DNA from 2 places in the Roseburia sp. 499 genome. Region 1 is predicted to be linked to the other one. Evidence: predicted binding sites of a transcription regulator. Region 1 holds the regulator's gene; the other holds the start of a gene.

What was found. Region 1 encodes Rex, which represses fermentation and respiration genes when NADH is low (regulators of the CRP and FNR family bind a similar motif). Its sites were predicted from a motif close to ATTGTTAANTANTTAACAAT; they were not measured.
Region 2: pflB (formate C-acetyltransferase) is a predicted target of Rex. The motif match lies at 1,828-1,847, and genes of this name have one in related genera.

What each region holds. Positions count from the first base shown of each region.
Region 1 covers NZ_CP135164.1:1,581,055-1,585,497, reverse strand. The annotation lists gene BIV20_RS07945 (NADP-dependent isocitrate dehydrogenase) at 1-258, shown strand, start outside; gene abc-f (ribosomal protection-like ABC-F family protein) at 285-2,192, shown strand; gene BIV20_RS07935 (redox-sensing transcriptional repressor Rex) at 2,291-2,935, shown strand; gene BIV20_RS07930 (hypothetical protein) at 2,947-3,585, shown strand; gene BIV20_RS07925 (NAD(P)H-hydrate dehydratase) at 3,627-4,443, shown strand, end outside.
Region 2 covers NZ_CP135164.1:2,574,103-2,578,545, forward strand. The annotation lists partial or broken gene BIV20_RS12660 (leucine-rich repeat protein) at 1-562, opposite strand, end outside; gene BIV20_RS12665 (leucine-rich repeat domain-containing protein) at 575-1,447, opposite strand; tRNA gene BIV20_RS12670 (tRNA-Arg) at 1,687-1,760, opposite strand; ZMP/ZTP riboswitch at 1,939-2,020, shown strand; gene pflB (formate C-acetyltransferase) at 2,092-4,344, shown strand; gene pflA (pyruvate formate-lyase-activating protein) at 4,347-4,443, shown strand, end outside.

The DNA.
Region 1 (4,443 bases):
AAGGGAGAAGAAACTTCTACTAACTCCGTAGCAACTATTTTTGCATGGACAGGAGCATTGAGAAAACGTGGAGAATTGGATAATCTTCCAGAATTAAGTGCATTTGCAGATAAATTAGAGCAGGCTTGTTTATCTACTATTGAATCCGGTAAGATGACAAAAGACCTTGCGCTGATTACTACCTTAGAGAATCCAACTGTATTAAACAGTGAAGGATTTATCAAGGCAATCCGTGAAACATTGGAGAAATCTTTATAAGATAGAAGAAAGAAGAGGAAACGAACATGATTTTAGCCTGCCAAAATATCAGTAAATCCTTTGGCACAGACGAAATCATACAACATGCGTCTTTTCACATTGAAGCAAATGAAAAGGCCGCAATTGTAGGAATCAACGGAGCGGGGAAAACTACCCTGCTTCGGATTATTATGGGAGAAATTTCTGCGGATGAAGGAGAAGTAGTCCTAGCAAAAGATAAGACTATAGGCTATTTACCGCAGAATCCCGATATATCCGGCAATCATACGATTTATGATGAAGTGCTTTCTGCAAAGAAAGCACTTATTTCCATGGAAGAAAAACTTCGCGATATGGAAAGTAGAATGAATCAGTATCAGGGACAGGAATTAGAAGATTTCATGGAAAGTTATAACCGTCTGAACCATGAATTTGATATGCTGGGAGGATATTCCTATCAGAGTGAGATTGTTGGTGTATTAAAAGGATTAGGATTCTCAGAAGAGGAATTTGGAAAACATATGCAGGAATTGTCTGGTGGACAGCGTACCCGAGTGTGTTTGGGAAAGCTTTTAGTGACAAAACCGGATGTGATTTTATTAGATGAGCCTACCAACCATCTGGATATCAATTCTATTGCATGGCTGGAAACTTTTTTGCTAAATTATAAGGGAGCAGTAGTGATTGTATCCCATGACCGTTATTTTTTGGATAAAGTAGTCAGTAAAGTAGTGGAACTGGACCGTACAAAAGTATCGGTATTTCAGGGGAATTACAGTGATTATGCAGCAAAACGCGCGCAAGTGCGGGAAGCACAGTTGAAGCAGTATTATAACCAACAGCGTGAGATTAAGCATCAGGAAGAGGTTATTGCAAAACTTAAGTCTTTTAACCGGGAAAAGTCCATCAAACGGGCAGAGAGCCGGGAGAAAATGTTGGATAAAATAGAACGTCTGGAAAAGCCAACTGAGGAGAATACAGATATTCATTTGCATTTAGAACCAAGAATTGTCAGTGGAAATGATGTACTTGCGGTAGAACATCTTGCGAAAGCATATCCAAATCAGCAGTTGTTCTCTGATATTTCTTTCGAAATAAAGCGTGGAGAACGGGTAGCACTTATTGGTGACAATGGAACCGGAAAGACCACTATATTGAAAATTATTAATGATATGATAGAAGCTGATGCAGGAACCATAAAACTTGGTACCAATGTAAACATTGGCTATTATGATCAGGAACATCAGGTACTTCATAAAGAAAAAAATCTGATAGAGGAAATTTCTGATGCATATCCAAGTCTTACAAATACGGAGATTCGTAATGTGCTTGCAGCATTTTTATTTACCGGTGATGAAGTATTTAAGCAGATTGCAGATTTAAGTGGTGGTGAAAAGGGAAGAGTATCGCTGGCAAAGCTAATGCTTTCTGAGGCTAATTTTTTGATTTTGGATGAGCCTACGAACCATTTGGATATTACTTCTAAGGAGATTCTAGAGCAGGCATTGAATAGTTATACCGGAACGGTGTTCTTTGTGTCTCATGACCGTTATTTTATCAACAAAACGGCAACCAGAATATTGAATCTGACAGGTGAAACCATTGTAAATTATATCGGAAATTATGATTATTACATGGAAAAGTGCCGGGAACTTACGAAGATTTATGTGACAGAAAAAGAGAAAGAGGTTAAGCCTGAAACAGAAAGTAGTAATAAGCTGGATTGGAAACAGCAGAAAGAGGAACAGGCAAGACTTCGAAAAATTGAAAATGAGAGAAAGCGGACAGAAGAAAAAATTGAAAGTCTGGAAGCTCATATCAGCGAATTGGAAGAATCTTTTTCACAGGAAGAAATTGCAACTAATTCGGCGAAACTTCAGGAAGTACATGAAGAATATGCAAAGTGCCAACAGGAATTGGAAGCACTGTATGAAAAATGGGAAGAACTTATGTAAAAGAATGTTAATTCTTTAACACATTGACAGTCCAGGCAGGATTCATTATAATGAGTATAGTATATGCACGGGAGAAATGCAGTTTAGGAGGAACGTCAATGGAAAAGGAAATATCACAGGCAGTGATCCGGAGAATGCCTAGGTACTACCGTTATTTAGGGGATTTGCTAGATGACGGAGTAGAGCGTATCTCATCCAATGAACTAAGTACGAGAATGAAAGTAACTGCTTCCCAGATACGTCAGGATTTGAATAATTTTGGTGGTTTTGGACAGCAGGGTTATGGCTATAATGTAAAATATTTGTATGATGAAATTGGAAAGATTATGGGCATGGACCAGAAGCATAATATTATTGTAATAGGTGCTGGTAATCTGGGACAGGCACTTGCAAATTATGTAAAGTTTGAGAAAAGAGGATTTGCTATCATTGGTTTATTTGATGTGAATCCGGCATTAAAAGGAGTATCGGTCAGGGGAATTAATATTCGTATGATGGATGAATTAGAAGATTTCCTTAAAAATAATCGGGTAGATATCGCAGCGCTTACTATGCCGAAGACAAAAGCAAGTGAGGTTGCAAATATGCTGGTAAGTTATGGAATCAATGCTATCTGGAATTTTGCGCATTTGGATTTGGAACTTCCGGAACATGTGGTGGTAGAGAATGTGCATCTTACAGACAGTTTAATGCAACTTTCCTACAATATTGCGAAACAGGGGAAGGTCAAAGATAAGAGATAAGAAGTGATAAGATGGGTGGAAGAAAAGCAATAAATCATGGGTTTGAAACAGTGCTTCGAGGCAAGCAGATATCATTATTGATTTTAGACCAGAAATGGCACAATCTTTTTTCAGATGATGGAAAAACGAAAAGTGTTGTCAAATTGGAAAAGAAAGCAAATGAATACTTGAAAAAACAGGGGCGGTTGCATCAGGAGATTAAGGACCTAAAGGTCCTGAAAGAGAAACTGATGAAGAATATTATGGCGAACATGGATGAAGCTGAGCGCGAGCAAGAGTCAAGGAAACTTCGGGAGGATCGAAGACTGATTTCTGAAATAAATGAAAAATTGCGTCGGGCGTATGCGGAATTAGATGAAGTTCCTAAGGAATTGGATGCAGTGAATGAAGCTCTGATGGTAGAGACCATGGAATATTGTTATGAAAAAATGCGCGCCAATGAAATAGAAAGCGTAGCAATCCGCAAGTGGTTGGAACAGACTCGTGAAGAAGTAAAGCAGAAGGCAGTACGCAAGCAGACTGTAGAGGATAAGAATAGGGAAATTTATTCCTATATGCATGATATTTTTGGTGCCGATATCATAGATATTTTTGATTTGACATATGAAAAGGAACCTTCGCAGAAAGAAGAGGAAAAGAGACAGTCTTAGCAGCATAAGGCATGTCTCTTTTTAAACATGGAGGAATGTATATGAATATTCTGGTAGACAGCAAACAGATGAAAATGTGTGACAAAAATACCATTCAACATTTTGGAGTTCCATCATTGGTTTTGATGGAGCGTGCGGCACTTGGAGTAACAGAAGAGATTGAAAGGCATACGCAGCCGGGAAGTAAAGTGCTTTTGGTTTGTGGAACCGGAAATAATGGTGGGGATGGACTGGCAGTAGGAAGGTTGTTGCGGCAGAAAGGATATGAGATTACTCTGGTTATACTGGGGGATTGGAGTAATATGTCTGTAGAAACAGCAAAACAAATGGAAATCTGTCGGGCATATGAAATGGAAATGCGAAAAGAGATTCCACAGGAAAAATTTGATGTAGTAGTGGATGCGCTTTTTGGTATTGGATTAAGCAGAGAGTTACAGGGAAGTTATTTTGAAATAGTGAAACAGATGAATGAACTTAATGCATGGAAAGTGGCAGTAGATATTTCGTCTGGAATTCATGCGGATACAGGAGCAGTTATGGGGATTGCTTTTCGTGCGGATATGACGGTTACCTTTGCTTTTCAGAAATTAGGGATGCTACTTTATCCGGGAGCAACCTACTCTGGAGAGGTGAAAGTAAAGGATATTGGAATCACTGCTGAAAGCTTTCTGGAAGAAAAGCCTGTGAATTATGAAATGGAACAGCAGGACTTTGAAAAAGTACCAAAACGCTGTGATTATTCGAATAAAGGTACTTACGGAAAAGTGCTGGTTGTGGCTGGACATAAGAATATGGCAGGTGCAGCGTTTTTAAGTGGAAAAGCTGCTTATGCTACCGGAGCCGGATTGGTTAAGATAT
Region 2 (4,443 bases), 990 kb from region 1:
CAAACGAAATTCCATTCTCATTCGCATAAGCTTCTGTTGTAGAACCGGTTAATCCGTATATGGTCAATGCAGAAGCACCTTCAAAAATGCTATATCCAAACTCTGTATTAGAAGAGTTCACGGTTGCTTTTCTCAGAGCACTACATCCATAAAATGCTCGTGCTCCTATTGTCTGCATATTTTTCGGTATCACTACCTGCTGTAATGCACTACACCCATAAAAACTCTCATATCCTATACTTGTTAACTTCGTTGGAAATGTTATACTTGTCATAGATGTACATTTATAGAATGCATCTTTTCCTATGCTTGTTACATTAGATGGAATCACAATACTCTTCAGTGATGTACACTCGCGAAATGCATTTTCACCTATACTGGTTACTGTCTCCGGTATTGTAATACTGGTAATATAATTTGCTCCCTGAAACATCTGGTTTGGTATTGTACTCAGTTTTCCACTTATGGTCACTGTCTTTAGACTACTACAATCTTTAAAGATGTCCCATCCTATATCATTCAATATACTGCTTTTTATTTCTACATTATTAAGATTGCTACATCCATAAAATGCTCATGCTCCTATTGTCTGCACATTTTCCGGTATCACTACTTGTTGCAATGTACTACACCCATAAAAACTCTCATATCCTATACTTGTTAACTTCGTTGGAAATGTTATACTTGTCATAGATGTACATTTATAGAATGCATCTTTTCCTATGCTTGTTACATTAGATGGAATCACAATACTCTTCAGTGATGTACACTCGCGAAATGCATTTTCACCTATACTGGTTACTGTCTCCGGTATTGTAATACTGGTAATATAATTTGCTCCCTGAAACATCTGGTTTGGTATTGTACTCAGTTTTCCGCTTATGGTCACTGTCTTTAGACTACTACAATCTTTAAAGATGTCCCATCCTGTATCATTCAATATACTGCTTTTTATTTCTACATTATTAAGATTGCTACATCCATAAAATGCTCGTGCTCCTATTGTCTGCACATTTTCCGGTATCACTACTTGTTGCAATGTACTACACCTATAAAAACTCTCATATCCTATACTTTTTAGCCCTGTTGGGAATGTTACGCTTGTCAAAGAAGTACAATTACAGAATGCATCTCTTCCTATAGTTAATAAATCATTTCCTTCAAAACTAAGACTCGTAATGTTTGTTCCTCTAAATGCTCCATCTGCAATTTCCGTTGCCTTACTCGGAATCACCACTGTTGTTGATGTTCCTGTATAACCAGTAATAATTGTACCATTCCATGTAAAATCACTTTCTGCTGAAGCTGCCAAAGTTGTCTCAACTATTTCTAAGTCACTTATTTCTACCGGATTCTCTGCTTGACTCTCGCTTGCATGCACGGGTAGCTGCATAATTCCTATTCCAAACCCAATACCTAACATCAACATTCCTTTTTTTACTCTCATAAACTTCTCTCCTTTTGTAAGTAATAGTTTTTAATATCAAATACCTTTAAATATCTTGTTACACTCTATAGACGAACTATCAACTCGTAAGGTTTTAAAAATTTTATAAAAATTTATTTTTTTCTATTCCTTACTAATAACCTTATTATAATTATAACGCCATTTTTTTTCTTTTACAATTATCTTTTCTAACCTAACACAAAAACCCCGAAAGCTTACGCTTTCGAGGTCTTCTATGACGTGCGTGAGAAGATTCGAACTCCCGACACCTTGGTCCGTAGCCAAGTGCTCTATCCAGCTGAGCTACACACACATATATTGTATTCCGCTAAAAACTTCATTCATACGGAACGTTTTATATCATACTATATGTTTTTATCTTTGTCAATACTTTTTCATTTTTTTCTAGATTTTCTTTAATAAAAAAATTTATCAATGATAAAATTTCCCGTCTTCTTCCATTGACTTTTCTAGGAATTATGATATATTAAACGTAGTTATACGACTGACGGAAGTGGAATTGACCACAGGAAGTATAACCTTGACTATTAGCCGACCGTCTGGGCAGAAAAGCTACCTGGAATGGGCGGCTTTTCATTTATACTATATTAATTTATGTTTCATTAATATAAGGAGGATTTTTTATGATTCAAAAAGACGCATGGAATGGATTCAAAGGTAGAATCTGGAAAGAAGAAGTAAATACTCGTGATTTCATCCAGAACAATTACACTCCATACGATGGAGACGAATCCTTTTTAGAGGAACCGACTGAGGCAACTAACAAGCTTTGGGGCAAACTACAGGAATTACAAAAAGAAGAACGTGCTAAAGGTGGTGTTCTTGATATGGATACCCATATCGTATCTTCTTTAACATCACATAAACCAGGTTATATCAGCGAAGAATTAAAAGACTTAGAGCAGGTGGTAGGTCTTCAGACTGACAAACCATTAAAAAGAGCTTTCATGCCTTATGGTGGTATCAAGATGGCGGAACAGTCTTGTGAAACCTATGGATACACACCTGATCCTGAACTCCACAAGATTTTTACCGAATACCACAGAACACACAATCAGGCAGTTTTTGATGCCTATACACCAGAAATGAAAAAAGCACGTCATGCGAAGATTATTACCGGACTTCCAGATACTTATGGACGTGGACGTATTGTAGGCGATTATCGTCGTGTTGCTTTATATGGTATTGATTTCTTAGTTGAGCAGAAAGAACACGACCTCGCTTATTGTGGACACGGTGAAATGACTGATGATGTTATCCGCCTTCGTGAAGAAATTGCCATTCAGATTCAATCTTTAAAAGATATGAAAAAAATGGCTGAAAGCTATGGATATGACATTTCTCAGCCTGCAAAAAATGCAAAAGAAGCTGTTCAATGGCTCTACTTCGGTTATCTTGCAGCTATTAAAACACAAAACGGTGCTGCCATGAGTGTTGGACGTATTTCAACATTCTTGGATATTTACATTCAGAGAGATTTAGATAACGGCACTTTAACCGAAAAAGAAGCTCAGGAATTAGTTGATCACATGGTTATGAAATTCCGTATGGTAAAATTTGCACGTATTCCTTCTTATAATGAATTATTCTCCGGTGACCCGGTATGGGCAACTCTGGACATTGCCGGTTTAGGACAGGACGGACGTTCTATGGTTACTAAGACATGTTTCCGTTTCTTGCATACATTAGAAAATATGGGCCCATCCCCTGAACCAAACCTGACCGTATTATATTCCTCCAGATTACCGGAAAACTTCAAGAAATATGCTGCACATATTTCTATTGAAACAAGTTCCATCCAATATGAAAACGATGATGTAATGCGTCCAGTATGGGGCGACGACTATGCTGTTTGCTGTTGTGTATCTGCAACTCAGACTGGTAAAGAAATGCAGTTTTTCGGAGCTCGTGCAAACCTTGCAAAGTGTCTTCTCTACGCAATCAACGGTGGTGTAGATGAGCGTTACAAAACTCAGGTAGGACCTGCATACGCTCCAATCACTTCCGAATATCTTGATTACGATGAAGTAATGGAAAAATATGATGCCATGATGGACTGGTTAGCAGGACTTTATGTTAATACCTTGAATTTAATTCAATATATGCATGACAAATACTACTATGAAGCTGCAGAAATGGCATTAATCGATACTGATGTAAGACGTACTTTCGCAACCGGTATTGCAGGTTTCTCTCATGTAGTAGATTCCCTGTCTGCTATCAAATACGCAAAAGTAAAAACAATCCGTGACGAAAACGGACTTGCAATTGATTATGAAATCGAAGGAGACTTCCCGCGTTACGGAAATGATGATGACCGTGCAGATGACATTGCAGTATGGCTGTTAAAAACTTTCATGAAAAAATTAGAGAAGTTCCACACTTATCGTGACTCTGAACCTACTACTTCTATTCTTACCATTACTTCTAATGTTGTTTATGGTAAGGCAACCGGAGCACTTCCAGACGGAAGACCTGCAGGCGAACCATTATCCCCAGGTGCAAACCCAAGCTATGGTGCAGAAAAGAACGGTCTTCTTGCTTCTCTAAACTCTGTAACTAAGCTTCCTTATGAATATGCGTTAGATGGAATTTCCAATACGCAGACCATTCATCCGGATGCAATTGGCCATAATCCAGAAGAACGTATTACAAACCTTGTAAACGTTCTAGACGGATACTTTGACCAGGGAGCTCATCACCTGAATGTAAACGTATTCGGAATTGACAAATTAAAGGATGCTATGGAACATCCTGAGAAACCGGAGTATGCAAACTTTACTATTCGTGTTTCCGGTTATGCTGTAAAATTCATTGACTTGACACGTGAACAGCAGTTAGACGTAATTGCACGTTCCTGCCACGAAAGGATGTAGTCATGACAAAAGGGATAATTCATTCCACGGAAAGCTTCGGCTCCGTGGATGGTCCCGGTGTCCGATTCATTGTGTTTTTGCAGGGCTGTCACATGCGTT